3 regions of the Pseudomonas sp. GW823-FHT06E10 genome follow, and region 3 is predicted to be linked to each of the others. Evidence: predicted binding sites of a transcription regulator. Region 3 holds the regulator's gene; each other region holds the start of a gene.
What was found. The regulator sigma-54, encoded in region 3, starts transcription at its own class of promoters, with help from an activator protein. The targets are predictions, from matches to a motif close to ANTGGCATNNANNTTGCTNT.
Positions count from the first base shown of each region.

Region 1: AC1Q6Y_RS22195 (CmpA/NrtA family ABC transporter substrate-binding protein) is a predicted target of sigma-54. The motif match lies at 2,478-2,497, and genes of this name have one in related genera.
Region 2: glnK (P-II family nitrogen regulator) is a predicted target of sigma-54. The motif match lies at 2,925-2,944, and genes of this name have one in related genera.

Region 1 covers NZ_JBXAHJ010000015.1:67,641-72,478, reverse strand. Annotated here, with positions in the region: gene AC1Q6Y_RS22205 (nitrate/nitrite transporter) at 1-221, opposite strand, end outside; gene AC1Q6Y_RS22200 (ANTAR domain-containing response regulator) at 559-1,134, opposite strand; gene AC1Q6Y_RS22195 (CmpA/NrtA family ABC transporter substrate-binding protein) at 1,150-2,361, opposite strand; gene AC1Q6Y_RS22190 (quinone-dependent dihydroorotate dehydrogenase) at 2,589-3,608, shown strand; gene rmf (ribosome modulation factor) at 3,894-4,109, opposite strand; gene rlmKL (bifunctional 23S rRNA (guanine(2069)-N(7))-methyltransferase RlmK/23S rRNA (guanine(2445)-N(2))-methyltransferase RlmL) at 4,640-4,838, shown strand, end outside.
Region 2 covers NZ_JBXAHJ010000001.1:344,592-349,429, forward strand. Annotated here, with positions in the region: gene sutA (dormancy-specific transcriptional regulator SutA) at 1-264, opposite strand, end outside; gene AC1Q6Y_RS01605 (secondary thiamine-phosphate synthase enzyme YjbQ) at 366-791, opposite strand; gene AC1Q6Y_RS01610 (ammonium transporter) at 1,005-2,342, opposite strand; gene glnK (P-II family nitrogen regulator) at 2,378-2,716, opposite strand; gene AC1Q6Y_RS01620 (accessory factor UbiK family protein) at 3,138-3,398, shown strand; gene AC1Q6Y_RS01625 (hypothetical protein) at 3,860-4,306, shown strand; gene AC1Q6Y_RS01630 (hypothetical protein) at 4,407-4,838, shown strand, end outside.
Region 3 covers NZ_JBXAHJ010000013.1:12,366-17,203, forward strand. Annotated here, with positions in the region: gene lptC (LPS export ABC transporter periplasmic protein LptC) at 1-219, shown strand, start outside; gene lptA (lipopolysaccharide transport periplasmic protein LptA) at 206-754, shown strand; gene lptB (LPS export ABC transporter ATP-binding protein) at 754-1,479, shown strand; gene AC1Q6Y_RS20300 (RNA polymerase factor sigma-54) at 1,726-3,219, shown strand; gene hpf (ribosome hibernation-promoting factor, HPF/YfiA family) at 3,294-3,602, shown strand; gene ptsN (PTS IIA-like nitrogen regulatory protein PtsN) at 3,615-4,079, shown strand; gene rapZ (RNase adapter RapZ) at 4,082-4,838, shown strand, end outside.

The DNA of each region.
Region 1 (4,838 bases), on a different contig from region 3:
AGGCGATCAGCCAGCATCCCCATCACGAAGCGCAACACCGCCCCGGCCAGAATCGGCGTGGCCACCACCAGCCCGCGTTGCTGCGTCGTCAGGTGCAGGTCGGCGGCGATCTGTACCGCCAAAGGACCGAGCAGGTACCAGACCATGAAGCTCAGGTCGAAATAGAGGAAGGCTGCGAACAATGTGGGTGTATGGCCGGATTTCCAGAAGCTTGAATTCATTGCGCACCTCAGCTGTGAAGAGTCTCGAAAGGAGTCATGAGCTTGCAGGTGGGGCGCCGATACGGCCGCACCACCGGCCCCGTGCTGTGGGGCCAAAACGAAAAAACGCCGCTACCCGATCCGCCAAGGGCAAATGAGGTGAGCGACGTCTTTGTCGTAGGTGGGGCAACCGCCGTTGGTTACCTGTGTTGATTACTTAGCGAGATCTGTGCCAACACTCGAAATCGAGCAGCCATTCGCGAGCAGGCTCGCTCCCACAAGGGAATGGCGTCGAACACAAACCACCTGTGGGAGCGAGCCTGCTCGCGATGGCGGACCTTACAAGCGTCACTGGACTTCAGCCGAGCAACTCGCTCATGGCAATAATCTGCTCCGCCACTTGAATCAGCTTCTGCTGGCGGCTCATCGCCTGGCGGCGCATCAGTGTGTAGGCCTCTTCCTCGTTGCAGTCCTTCATTTTCATCAGCAGTCCCTTGGCCAGTTCAATGCGCTTGCGCTCGGCCAATTGCTGGTCGCGGGCATGCAGTTGGGCACGCAAGGCCTGATCGCTTTCGAAACGTGCCATGGCCACATCGAGAATCGGCTGCAGGCGTTGTGCGTGAATGCCTTCGACGATGTAGGCGCTGACACCGGACTTGATCGCCTGTCGCATCACATCGGGGTCGTGTTCGTCCGTGAACATCACAATCGGTCGTGGCTGGTCGCGAGTCACCAGCACCACTTGTTCCATGACATCGCGGCCCGGTGACTCGGTATCGATCAGAATCACGTCCGGACGCACCGTTTCGACGCGTTCGGGCAGGTCGATGGTCAGGCCGGATTCATCGATCACTTCGAACCCGGCCTCGGTCAGGGCGGCCCTCAGGCGCCCGACTTTTTTAGCGGTGTCATTGATCAGCAGGATACGCAGCATGTTCATGGTCTCCTGTCAGCGGCTGGCGGATCGGTGCGAGCTGTCGCTCATGGCGTGCAGTTTGAAACTGCGGGCATAACCGGCCGGGTCCGAACCGTCCCAGGTCTTGCCGTCGATCAACTGACTGCTGCGCATCTCCTTGCCCCGTGCCGCGACACCTACAGCGCTGGCCGCTTCACGATACAAGTCTAGTTGCTGGACTTGACGGGCCACGGCGAGGTAATCCGGGTCGTCGCGCAACAAACCCCAGCGACGGAACTGGGTCATGAACCACATGCCATCGGACAGGTACGGCAGATTGACCTCGCCTTCACCGTGGAAGCGCAGGGCGTGTGGGTCTTGCCAGCGATTGCCCAGACCATCGACATAGTCGCCCAGCAGGCGCGGCTCGATGCACTCCAGCGGCGCATCGAGGTATTGCGCTGCACTGAGCAATTGCGCGGTGCTGCGACGATTTTCGCTGCTTTCTTCGATGAAGCGACTGGCCTCCAGAATCGCCATCACCAACGCGCGGGCAGTGTTGGGGTATTGCTCGACGAAGGCGCGGGTGCAGCCCAGGACCTTTTCCGGATGATCGGGCCAGATGGTCTGGGTCGTCGCCAAGGTGAAGCCGAGGTCCTGTTGCACGGCGCTGGCGGACCAGGGTTCGCCGACGCAGAGCCCGTCGATACGCCCGGCCCGCAGGTGCGCGACCATTTGCGGCGGCGGCACCACCACGCTGTCGACATCCAGCAGCGGGTGAATGCCCTGGCTGGCGAGCCAGTAATACAACCACATGGCGTGGGTGCCGGTTGGAAACGTCTGGGCGAAGGTGAATTTTGAGCGAGTTTGGTGCACGTGCCGTTCCAGTGCTTCAGGACTGGTCACTCCAAGCGCTTGCAAACCACGGGACAGGTTGATGCTCTGGCCGTTCTGATTCAGGCCCATCAGCACGGCCATGTCGGTCGCGGCCACGCCACCGATGCCCAGGTGAACGGCGTAAACCAGACCGTAGAGGCTGTGGGCGGCATCGAGTTCGCCGCTGACCAGTTTGTCCCGCAGGTTGGCCCAGGACGACTGACGCTTGAGGTTCAGGGTCAAGCCATGGGGTTGGGCGAAGCCCTGGGTGGCGGCGACAACCACCGAGGCGCAGTCGCTCAGAGCCATGAAGCCGAGATTGATTTCGGTTTTTTCCGGGGCATCGCTGCCATTGACCCAGGCCAGAGGGCCGGCTGATGGTTCGTTCATCGCGTGTTCACCTTGCAAAAAAAACGTCGTCCCGAGTTCTTGCATGAGCAGGCCGGGGACGACGCCATTGTCTTTGCACACATTCGGTCGTTGGCATGGGTGCTGGTGCCCAGAGTGGTGCAAGGCATATGCCATTATCCGTTGATTTGATCACGCGCCTCGCTTGCCACCCCGTGCCCGGCTATAATCGCCGCCTCAATTCGCCGCCAATCGAGTCAAATCCGCCCATGTACACCCTGGCCCGTCAGCTGTTGTTCAAACTCTCCCCGGAAACCTCCCACGATCTGTCCCTGGACCTGATCGGCGCGGGCGGGCGTCTTGGGCTCAACGGCTTGCTGTGCAAGGCCCCGGCGAAGACGCCGGTGAATGTCATGGGCCTGGACTTCCCGAATCCGGTGGGGCTGGCCGCCGGCCTGGACAAGAACGGCGCGGCCATCGATGGTTTCGCCCAACTGGGTTTCGGTTTTGTCGAAATCGGCACCATCACGCCGCGTCCGCAGCCGGGCAACCCGAAGCCGCGCCTGTTCCGTCTGCCGGAAGCCGAGGCGATCATCAATCGCATGGGGTTCAACAACCTCGGCGTCGATCACCTGTTGGCCCGCGTGGCGGCGGCCAAATACAAGGGCGTGCTGGGCATCAACATCGGCAAGAACTTCGATACGCCGGTCGAGCGTGCCGTGGACGACTACCTGATCTGCCTGGACAAGGTCTACGCCCACGCCAGCTATGTGACGGTCAACGTCAGCTCGCCGAACACGCCGGGCCTGCGCAGCCTGCAATTCGGTGACTCGCTCAAGCAGTTGCTGGCCGATCTGGCCGAGCGCCGCGCGGAACTGGCATTGCGTCATGGCAAACATGTACCGCTGGCGATCAAGATCGCGCCGGACATGAGCGACGAAGAAACCGCACAAGTTGCGCAAGCGCTGATCGAAACCGGGATGGATGCGGTCATTGCGACTAACACCACCCTGAGCCGTATAGGCGTCGAAGGCATGGAGCACGGCGAAGAAGCCGGTGGTCTGTCCGGCGCGCCGGTTCGCGACAAGAGCACCCACACCGTGAAAGTGCTGGCATCGGAGCTGGGTGGTCGGCTGCCGATCATCGCTGCCGGCGGTATTACCGAAGGCAAGCACGCAGCGGAGAAAATCACCGCGGGCGCGAGCCTGGTGCAGATCTACTCGGGCTTCATCTACAAAGGCCCGGCGCTGATTCGTGAGTCCGTAGACGCAATCGCAGCCCTACGCTAGCGAGCTTTTGTGGCGAGGGGGCTTGCCCCCGTTCGGCTGCGAAGCAGCCGCAATTCCGGCCACTGTGTTTTACCGGTGTCACCGAGTCGATTGGTTTCGGGGCCGCTTCGCGACCCAACGGGGGCAAGCCCCCTCGCCACAAGGGTATCGTCGCTGAATGTGAAGCAGGCATAAAAAAGGGCCCCTTTAAAGGAGCCCCTGGGCCGGAGCCCGCCGTCCGGATGGGACGTGCATGGTTAATTCAGTACAAATCAGATTGTCGTGTCGGAGTGTTCTGCCCTGTAATTAGCCGACGGCGTGAAGTTCGTTGAGTCTGTGGATTCCCGCAGTGCCGGTCATACCGTCCCAGTTGTCGCCGCGTCCTTCTCGCCAGCCGTTAATCCAGGCTTGACGTACCGACGGTAGAGTAAATGGGCAAAGCTCACGGGATTTACCACCAACGCCATATTGATATCCGCGCAAAAATGCTCTTTCCAACGGATCACGCTTAAGTCTTCTCATAGGGTGTTGCCCTCACTTGTTGACTGTATTTATCGCGTCGACCTCTATTGAGGTCTGGCAGAAAAACTCTGCCGTTGGGGGCTCGTTGCCGGCGTGACGAGCCAAGGTGTTGGCGTCATTGCGGCGCCAACCTGTATTGAGTTCTAACCAATGCGTCACATCGAGGGAATGATCGTTTTGTCATAAGGACGTAACCGTTCATGTGCTAACGCCATAAGTAACAGAGCGTTTGTAGCGTATTTATTGGCCAAACCCCGGTATGATCGGCTCTGCGCTGGATGATGGGCTTAATCCTTTAGTGAGAATGGCTCCCGTTGCCGGGAAGCACTATTCGACGAAGGGTCGACTTATGACATTTTGTTGCATCAACTTTTTTATCTGTCCTTGCATCTAAGCTCATTTAACCCGAGCAGCAGGGGTGGAACGGCACACCTTCGTGCCACGCGGGCGCTCTTCGAGAAAAGTGCCTGATTGAAAACCGGACCGGCAATGCGTTGCCCGGTCACTTAGCTAAAGGTTCTGGAATTCCCATGTCCGATCGTTTCGAACTCTTCCTCACTTGCCCAAAAGGCCTTGAAGGCCTGCTCATCGAGGAAGCCGTCGGGCTTGGCCTTGAGGAAGCGCGGGAGCACACCTCTGCCGTACGCGGCATGGCCACCATGGAAACCGCTTATCGCCTGTGCCTGTGGTCGCGCCTGGCCAACCGCGTGCTGCTGGTGCTCAAGCGTT
Region 2 (4,838 bases), on a different contig from region 3:
GGCCTCCACTTCCTGCACCTTGCCACCCTTGGCCAAAAACTCCTCCATGGCCCGCGCGAGAGCATCGCGTTCCTTGTTCTTGGCTTCGACACTCGGCAGCTCATCGACCGATACCGCTGCCTTGGCCTTGCCTTTGGCAGTCGGAACCGGCGCATCACCACCGTCGTCTTCAGCGACGTCTTCCGCCGCTGCTTCCAGACCTTCTTCGGTTTCGTCGTCGTCGCCTACTTCGAGGTCGTCGTTTTCCAGATCATCGTCGCTCATGTTCTACCTCATGACTTGCGAAAAGCAGATTAGTTATAGCCCAGCTTTACCCTCTGTCGAAGGCTGCCGGAAAAAAATCAACAGCCGCTGCTGACCAGCGGTTATGCCTCTTCACCGTGCACGGTGGCGAGGACTTTACGGGCACCGCCATGATCACGGTGCTCGCCCAGATAAACGCCTTGCCAGGTCCCCAACGCCAACCGGCCTGCCGCAATCGGCAAACTGAGCTGACAGCCAAGCACGCTGGCCTTGAAGTGCGCCGGGAGGTCGTCCAGGCCTTCGTCGTTATGCTCATAGCCGTCTGTTCCTTGTGGGATCAGACGATTGAAAAATCGTTCGAAGTCGCGACGTACCGCCGGATCGGCGTTCTCGTTGATGGTCAACGACGCCGAGGTATGCTGCAGCCACAAGTGCAACAGACCGACCCGACACGCCTTGAGTTCAGGCAGGCCGGCGAGTAACTCGTCCGTTACCAGATGAAAGCCCCGGGGCCTCGCCCGCAAGGTAATCAGAGTCTGTTGCCACATACAGTTCTCCGCACGTTCGGGGCGCATTCTAGCGCGCTCTGTGAAAAAACAAAGGCCCTAATATTCCTTCAATCCTGTAAGCCTTTGGCTGCACAAAAACACCCGACGTAAACATCATAAAACCTGTAGGAAAAAACCTTTCAGCTCGGCCTTCAACGACAAATTCCAGACAAAAAAATGCCCGGCAAGCCGGGCAGTTTTTTACGCGCCTGCTTACAAGTTGTAGCCGCGTTCGTTGTGAAGCGCCAGATCGATGCCGACCGCTTCTTCTTCTTCGTTGATACGCAGGCCCATGACCGCATCCAGCACCTTGAGGATGATGTATGTAGCGATCGCGGTGTAGATCACCGTGAAGCCCACGCCTTTGCACTGAATCCACACTTGTGCGGCGATGTCGGTCACGGTGCCGAAGCCACCCAGGGACGGAGCAGCGAACACACCGGTCAGGATTGCGCCGAGGATACCGCCGATACCGTGCACGCCGAAGGCGTCCAGGGAATCGTCATAGCCGAGCTTGCGCTTGAGGGTGGTAGCGCAGAAGAAGCACACCACGCCAGCCGCTAGACCGATTACCAAGGCGCCCATCGGGCCAACGGTGCCGGCAGCCGGGGTGATTGCCACCAGACCGGCAACCACGCCCGAAGCGATGCCCAGTGCGCTAGGCTTGCCGTGGGTGAGCCACTCGGCAAACATCCAGCCCAGTGCAGCAGCAGCGGTAGCGATTTGCGTCACCAGCATCGCCATGCCGGCGGTGCCGTTGGCCGCAGCGGCGGAACCGGCGTTGAAACCGAACCAGCCAACCCACAGCATGGCCGCGCCCATCAGGGTGTAACCGAGGTTGTGCGGCGCCATCGGCGTGGTCGGGAAACCCTTGCGCTTGCCCAGCACCAGGCAAGCAACCAGGCCTGCTACACCGGCGTTGATGTGCACCACGGTGCCGCCGGCGAAATCGAGCACGCCCCAGTCCCACATCAGGCCACCGTTGCCGGACCAGACCATGTGCGCAATCGGCGCATACACCAGGGTGAACCAGATGCCCATGAAAATCAGCATCGCGGAGAACTTCATCCGCTCGGCGAACGCACCGACGATCAGCGCCGGGGTGATGATCGCGAAGGTCATCTGGAAGGTGATGAACACCGCCTCGGGGAACAGCGCTGCCGGGCCGGTCAGACTCGCTGGCGTGACACCCGCCAGGAACGCCTTGCCCATGCCGCCGAAGAACGAGTTGAAGTTGACGACGCCCTGCTCCATGCCCGTGGTGTCGAACGCGATGCTGTAGCCATAAATGACCCACAGGACGCTGATCAGACCGGTAATGGCGAAGCACTGCATCATCACGGAAAGAATGTTTTTCGACCGAACCATGCCGCCGTAGAACAGCGCGAGGCCGGGAATGGTCATGAACAGCACGAGAGCTGTCGAGGTCAACATCCAGGCGGTGTCGCCGGAGTTGAGGACTGGGGCCGCCACTTCGTCTGCCGCCAGAGCAAGGCTGGGCATTACGATGGACAACAGGGCTCCTAGCCCTGCGAATTTACGCAGAGTCATATTGTTTTCTCCTGGGGCGTTGGGTTTGTGGCGGCTTAGATAGCGTCGGTATCGGTTTCGCCGGTACGGATGCGAATCGCCTGTTCCAGATTGACCACGAAGATCTTGCCGTCACCGATCTTGCCGGTGTTGGCAGCCTTGGTGATGGCCTCGATTACCCGGTCCAGATCCTTGTCGTCGATGGCGACGTCGATCTTCACCTTGGGCAGGAAATCGACCACGTATTCCGCGCCGCGATACAGCTCGGTGTGACCCTTCTGCCGACCAAAGCCTTTGACTTCGGTGACGGTAATGCCCTGCACGCCGATCTCGGACAGCGACTCGCGTACGTCGTCCAGCTTGAACGGCTTGATGATGGCAGTGACTAGCTTCATGAAAACTCTCTCCCGAATTTGGTGGACTTGCCCCAGGAAAACAAACCCGTCTCAAGTCTAAGCGCAGTGCCTGGCTTTGTAACGCATCGTCGGCCTTACCTGCCCGTCCGACGCCAGCTAACCGCTCCTCACGAAACACTCCCCCGCGTTCCGTTTGGCGCACTGCATTCGTCACAGCGACTGCATCAGTGCATGGGTCACCAGCATCTAAGCAGAAAGCTTGCCATCTCCACAAAACCGACTGTTTTCAAGCCATTACAGGTGGATGGTGGATACTTCGCGACAAGACCCCGCACGTTACGCACAACAACGGTGCAACGCCGCCTGTCCCAATGCGCGAAAAGCGTGCATCCCTTGCCCGCGCAAATGACTATAGACACTGCGTGATACACTGCCCGTCATTGTTTCCAGGACATTGCCCATGCTCGCGCCAAAAGACTTCCTCGACGCCCTCACCGGCACCGCCTCCCGCCTTTTCAGCGGTGACACGCCACTGCCGAAAGCTGAAATCGAAAGCCAGTTCAAAATGTTGCTGCAGAGCGGCTTCAGTAAACTGGATCTGGTGAGTCGGGAAGAGTTCGATAGCCAGATGGTCGTACTGGCACGCACCCGCGCCCGCCTCGAAAGCCTCGAAGCGAAAGTCGCCGAGCTGGAAGCGAAACTGAACCCACCAACCGAATAACACCGCAAATGCTCACTGTGGAACCCAATCCACTGTGGGAGCGAGCCTGCTCGCGAAATGGTCGCCACGACCTTCAGACTCACCTGTAGGAATTGCCGCAACCTGCGCTCTTCAAGCCCGCAAGAATCCCGGCAACTTCCTACGAAGATCTCACTCCCCTTCCGATTGCGCAGCAAAGCTCCGGTTCCTAAGCTCACTCCCAACTGATTAGCCAGCAATGGGTTTAGCGACTCGAACAGCACCCGACGCACCGTGACCACGTTCGAACCAGAGATTTATTCCTTTCTCGAATTACGGCCGTGCATGGAAGACCTTCGGGCCTGCCAGTATTTCCGCAGGCTTCGGTTCGCCAATTCGCTCGAAAAAGTTTAAGCCCATGTTACATGGCTTAGATAATAGTTTGTGATGAGCACAACTTTTTAAATGGAATACTGTTAGCAACACCACAAGGAGCAACATCCATGAAAATATCCAAGTCTTTAATTGCCGCTTTCGCATTGACTGCATTTCACATAAGTTCAGCGGTCGCTGGGCCGTCTGTTACAGTCACATTCAAGAACCTTGGAACACAGACTGCTACGTATACCCCCATAACAAACAACGAAGCTATAACGAAAGCAAACGCATCACCTACTCCACAAGCGTCCGTGATTGCAAATGGCTCAGATACGTACGTCATACAAAGCCAGATATCACCTGATTACAATCATGCTAATTTGCGATATCAAATTGGCAACAAGAAATGTATTTATTTAGCTACATTTGTGACGACTCCTGGCTTTGGTGCGAGTAAAACTCCAAAATGGAATAATACGGCCACGCCTAGTGGTGGGGCCACCTGCACCATCAAGGTAACCAAAGCAAATCCGTCCACCTATGCCTGGTCAATAGTAATCACCATGAAATAAAGCATGTAGCGCCTTAGTCGGCTTATAAGATCTTGCCAAAACATCAACATTTATTAGGCAACATATTATATTTTAGTCATCGAACAGGGAGTGGCAAAAAATGGTTAACTCACTAAACAATTTTGCAGCTAACAGCGGCCAAGCGCTGGCTGAAACAAAAAAATTGACAGCGACTCCCGGCAAAAACCCAGGCGTCAACCAAAGCACACCCCAAGTCCCATTTGGCAACGCACGAGATAGCAGTACCGTTTCCACACTAGCGAGCCAATTGAGCGAAGCCTCAGTACGCGCACAGGCCCGGGATGCACGCCTAACTAGAACGGAACTGAGCTCGATGGCTAATAACACATTCAACGAGTTAGTGAGTGCTAATTATACTGCCAATAAATCAACATACGACTCTGAAGTTCCTGACACAGATAATGCCACATTACTAGCGCGCGCCAAAAGTGCGACACAGTATACAAACGGACTCGGCAAAAATCCGTTTTCGGGGATGCCCATGGATCAGCTTGCCTTAATTACTTACGAT
Region 3 (4,838 bases):
GACGTGCGCATCACGCGCTTCGACGAGAAAAACCGTAGAACCCTGATCACCAGCACCCGCATGACCGTGTTCCCGCAGCAGCAATATGCGCAGACCGAGCAAGACGTTAGAATCGACGGCGCTGGCGGTGTATCGACTGGCAAGGGAATGAAAGCGTATTTGAAAGAAAGCAGGATACACCTGCTATCGAACGTAAGAGGACAGTATGAGGCTCGTTAAAACCCTCCCGATTTTGCTCAGTCTGGGCGCAGCACTGGGAAGCGTGAGCGCCTGGGCTCTGCCGGAAGACCAACAGCAGCCTATCCGTATTCAGGCCGACGATGCCCAACTGGACGACAAGCAAGGTATTGCTACCTATAAGGGTGACGTGATCATCACCCAAGGCTCGATGAAGGTGACAGGCAACACCGTTACCATCACCCGCACCCCGGCTGGCGACATTGACGTAGTGACCTCGGTGGGCAACCTGGCGTACTTCGAGCAATTGCAAACGGCTGGCGACACCAAGCCTGTCCAGGGTTGGGGCGTGACGATCCAGTATCACGCTTCGCAAAATCGCGTCGTACTGATCGACAAGGCCAAAGTTGTCGACAAGGACAACAACGTCACCCAAGGCGAGAAAATTGTCTACGACACGGACAAGAAACTCGCCAGCGCCGGTCGAGCCACAGGCAGCAAGATCACCGAGGCGCGTCCGCGTATCGACATGGTGATCCAGCCGAAGAAGAAAACCGACGAGAAAAAGGCCCAGTAATGGCAACTCTGAAAGCTCAGCATCTGGCCAAGAGCTACAAGAGCCGCCAGGTCGTGCGTGACGTCAGCCTGTCCATCGACAGCGGCCAGATCGTCGGCCTGCTTGGCCCGAACGGCGCCGGCAAGACCACCTGCTTCTACATGATCGTCGGCCTGGTGCAAGCCGACCAGGGCCGCGTCCTGATCGATGACCTGGACGTCAGCCACCAACCGATGCACGGCCGCGCAAAGGCTGGTATCGGCTACTTGCCGCAAGAAGCATCGATCTTCCGCAAACTGTCGGTGGCCGACAACATCATGGCCATCCTCGAGACCCGCAAGGAACTCGACAAGGCCGGTCGTCGCAAGGAGCTGGAAAGCCTGCTGCAGGAATTCCACATCAGCCACATCCGCGACAACCTGGGCATGAGCCTGTCCGGTGGTGAGCGCCGTCGCGTGGAAATCGCCCGCGCCCTGGCCACCAACCCGAAATTCATCCTCCTCGACGAGCCCTTCGCCGGCGTGGACCCGATTTCGGTCGGCGACATCAAGCAGATCATTCACCACCTCAAGGCCAAGGGCATTGGCGTGCTGATCACGGACCACAACGTTCGTGAAACCCTGGATATCTGTGAAACCGCCTATATCGTCAATGACGGCCAACTGATTGCCGAAGGCGACGCAGAGACCATCCTGGCCAACGACCTGGTCAAGGAAGTGTATCTGGGCCATGAGTTCCGCCTGTAAGCGCTGAGCCGTGCCCAGGCAGTTGCCCGGGCACCTGACCAGCCACTCACCAGCGCTTCCGTGCCGACAAGCGTGGTCAGCCCTCGACAAGGGCAGCGCTGCAACACAGCTTTATAGTTTTTTATTGTTACAGCGCTCTAGGCAAACCCTTTAGTTTCAGGCATATAATTTGCTTAAGTTTGGCGCCCCGGCGCCCTGTAGTGGATGGCGCATGTGCGCCGGCGAATAAGGTGTTAAGCCCCTGCCATGAAACCATCGCTAGTCTTGAGAATGGGCCAGCAGCTGACGATGACACCGCAGCTGCAACAGGCCATCCGCCTGCTCCAATTGTCGACCCTGGACCTGCAACAGGAAATCCAGGAGGCCCTGGAGTCCAATCCGATGCTCGAACGCCAGGAAGAAGGCGACGACTTCGACAATTCCGACCCCCTGGCCGACAACGCCGAACAAAAGCCCAACACCGACATCCAGGAGCCCTCCTACCAGGAGAGCGCCCCGACGGTTGATAACCTCGATGAGGGTGACTGGAACGAGCGTATCCCCAACGAACTCCCCGTCGACACCGCGTGGGAAGATGTTTACCAGACCAGCGCCAGCAGCCTGCCCAGCAATGATGATGACGAGTGGGACTTCACCACCCGCACCTCGGCCGGCGAAAGCCTGCAGAGCCACTTGCTGTGGCAACTGAACCTGGCCCCGATGTCCGACACCGATCGCCTGATCGCCGTAACCCTGATCGACTGCATCAACAATCAGGGCTACCTGGACGAAACCCTCGAGGAAATCCTCGAAGCGTTCGACCCGGAACTGGACATCGAACTGGACGAAATCGAAGCCGTCCTGCACCGCATCCAGCAATTCGAGCCCGCCGGCATCGGCGCCCGCAACCTGGGCGAATGCCTGCTGCTGCAATTGCGCCAGCTGCCTGCCAAGACCCCTTGGCTGGCCGAGGCCAAGCGCCTGGTCACCGATTACATCGACCTGCTTGGCAGCCGCGACTACAGCCAGTTGATGCGTCGCATGAAGCTCAAGGAAGATGAGCTGCGCCAGGTCATCGAGCTGGTCCAGAGCCTCAACCCGCGCCCGGGCTCGCAGATCGAGTCCACCGAAGCCGAGTACGTCGTTCCTGACGTCATCGTGCGCAAGGACAACGAGCGCTGGCTGGTGGAGCTCAATCAGGAGTCGGTGCCACGGCTGCGGGTCAATGCCCAGTACGCCGGTTTCGTGCGCCGCGCCGACACCAGCGCCGACAATACCTTCATGCGCAATCAGTTGCAGGAGGCCCGCTGGTTCATCAAGAGCCTGCAAAGCCGCAATGAAACCCTGATGAAGGTTGCCACCCAGATCGTCGAGCATCAGCGCGGCTTTCTGGAGTACGGCGACGAAGCCATGAAGCCGCTGGTCCTGCATGACATCGCCGAAGCGGTCGGCATGCATGAATCGACGATTTCACGGGTGACCACCCAGAAGTTCATGCACACCCCCCGGGGCATTTATGAACTGAAGTACTTTTTTTCCAGTCACGTAAGCACCTCCGAAGGCGGCGAATGCTCGTCCACGGCGATCCGGGCGATCATCAAAAAACTGGTTGCAGCGGAAAATCAGAAAAAGCCGTTGAGTGACAGCAAGATCGCTGGTTTACTGGAGGCACAAGGCATTCAGGTGGCTCGCCGCACCGTCGCCAAGTACCGCGAATCCCTCGGGATCGCGCCTTCGAGCGAACGCAAGCGGTTGATGTAGGGCCACGCCACAGCGTTCCAGTGGTAGATCATCTGATCTGCCGCTTTATGCACTGGCAACGAAGGAGAAGCTGTATGCAAGTCAACATCAGTGGACACCAACTGGAAGTGACCGAACCTCTTCGCACCTACATCGGCGAAAAACTCGAACGATTGGAGCGACATTTCGACAAGATCACTAATGTGCAGGTCACGATGACCGTCGAAAAACTGAAGCAGAAAATCGAAGCCACGCTGCATATTCCCGGGAATGAAGTGGTCGCCAACGCGGAACATACCGATATGTATGCCGCGATCGACGCACTCACCGACAAGCTGGATAAACAACTCAAAAAGCATAAGGAAAAGACCCAGAGCCTCCTCCAGGGCGCAACCGGTCGTTAACACTCCCAACCCATGATCCGACTTGAAAGTATCCTGACCCCCGGCCGTTCCCTGGTGAACGTGCCGGGAGGCAGTAAAAAGAAAGCCCTCGAACAAATTGCCAATCTTATCGCCCGCGAAGTGCCGGCCCTGGAGATGCAAGATGTCTTCGAGGCGCTGATCGCCCGTGAAAAACTCGGTTCCACCGGGTTTGGCAATGGCATCGCTATTCCACATTGCCGTCTCAAGGGCTGTGTTTCGCCCATCAGTGCATTGATGCACCTGGACGCCCCTATCGATTTCGACGCCATCGACGGCGCGCCGGTTGACCTGCTGTTCGTGCTGTTGGTCCCGGAAGCCGCCACCGATGCGCACCTTGAGCTGCTGCGACAGATCGCCAGCATGCTCGACCGCAAGGAAGTTCGCGAAAAGCTGCGTAGTGCTGCAAGCAACGAAGCCCTGTATCAGGTTGTCCTTGACGAGCAAAACGGTCAGTAATCATGCGCTTGATCATCGTCAGTGGCCGTTCCGGCTCAGGTAAAAGTACCGCCCTCGACGTTCTTGAGGACAGCGGCTACTACTGCATCGACAACCTGCCAGCCGGTCTGCTGCCGGAGCTGGCCGAACGCGCCCTGGTTCATACCGAGATGTTGCAGCCGCTGGTCGCCGTTTCCATTGACGCGCGCAACCTGCCCAGCCACCTGTCACGCTTCCCCGACCTGCTCGAGGAAGTCCGTGCCCGCCACATCCAGTGCGATGTGCTGTACCTGGACGCCGACGAAGAAACACTGCTCAAGCGCTTCTCGGAAACCCGACGGCGTCACCCCCTGACCAACGCCAACCGCTCGCTGGCCGAAGCCATCAGCGTCGAGAGCGTCCTGCTCGGGCCGATTGCCGACCTCGCCGATCTCAAGATCAACACTACCAGCCTGAACCTGTATCAACTGCGCGATGCCATCAAACTGCGCCTGTTGAATCAACCGGAACCCGGTACTGCGTTCCTGGTGGAATCCTTCGGCTTCAAGCGCGGCATGCCGGTGGACGCCGACCTGGTGTTCGATGTGCGCTGCCTGCCCAACCCTTACTGGAAACCGGAGTTGCGCGAACAGTCCGGGCTCGATCAACCGGTTGCCGAATACCTGGCGGCTCAGCCGGATGTCGAAGAGATGTTCCAGGACATTTCCACATACCTGCTAAAGTGGCTGCCTCGCTTTGCCGCCAGCAACCGCGCCTACGTCACCATTGCCATTGGCTGCA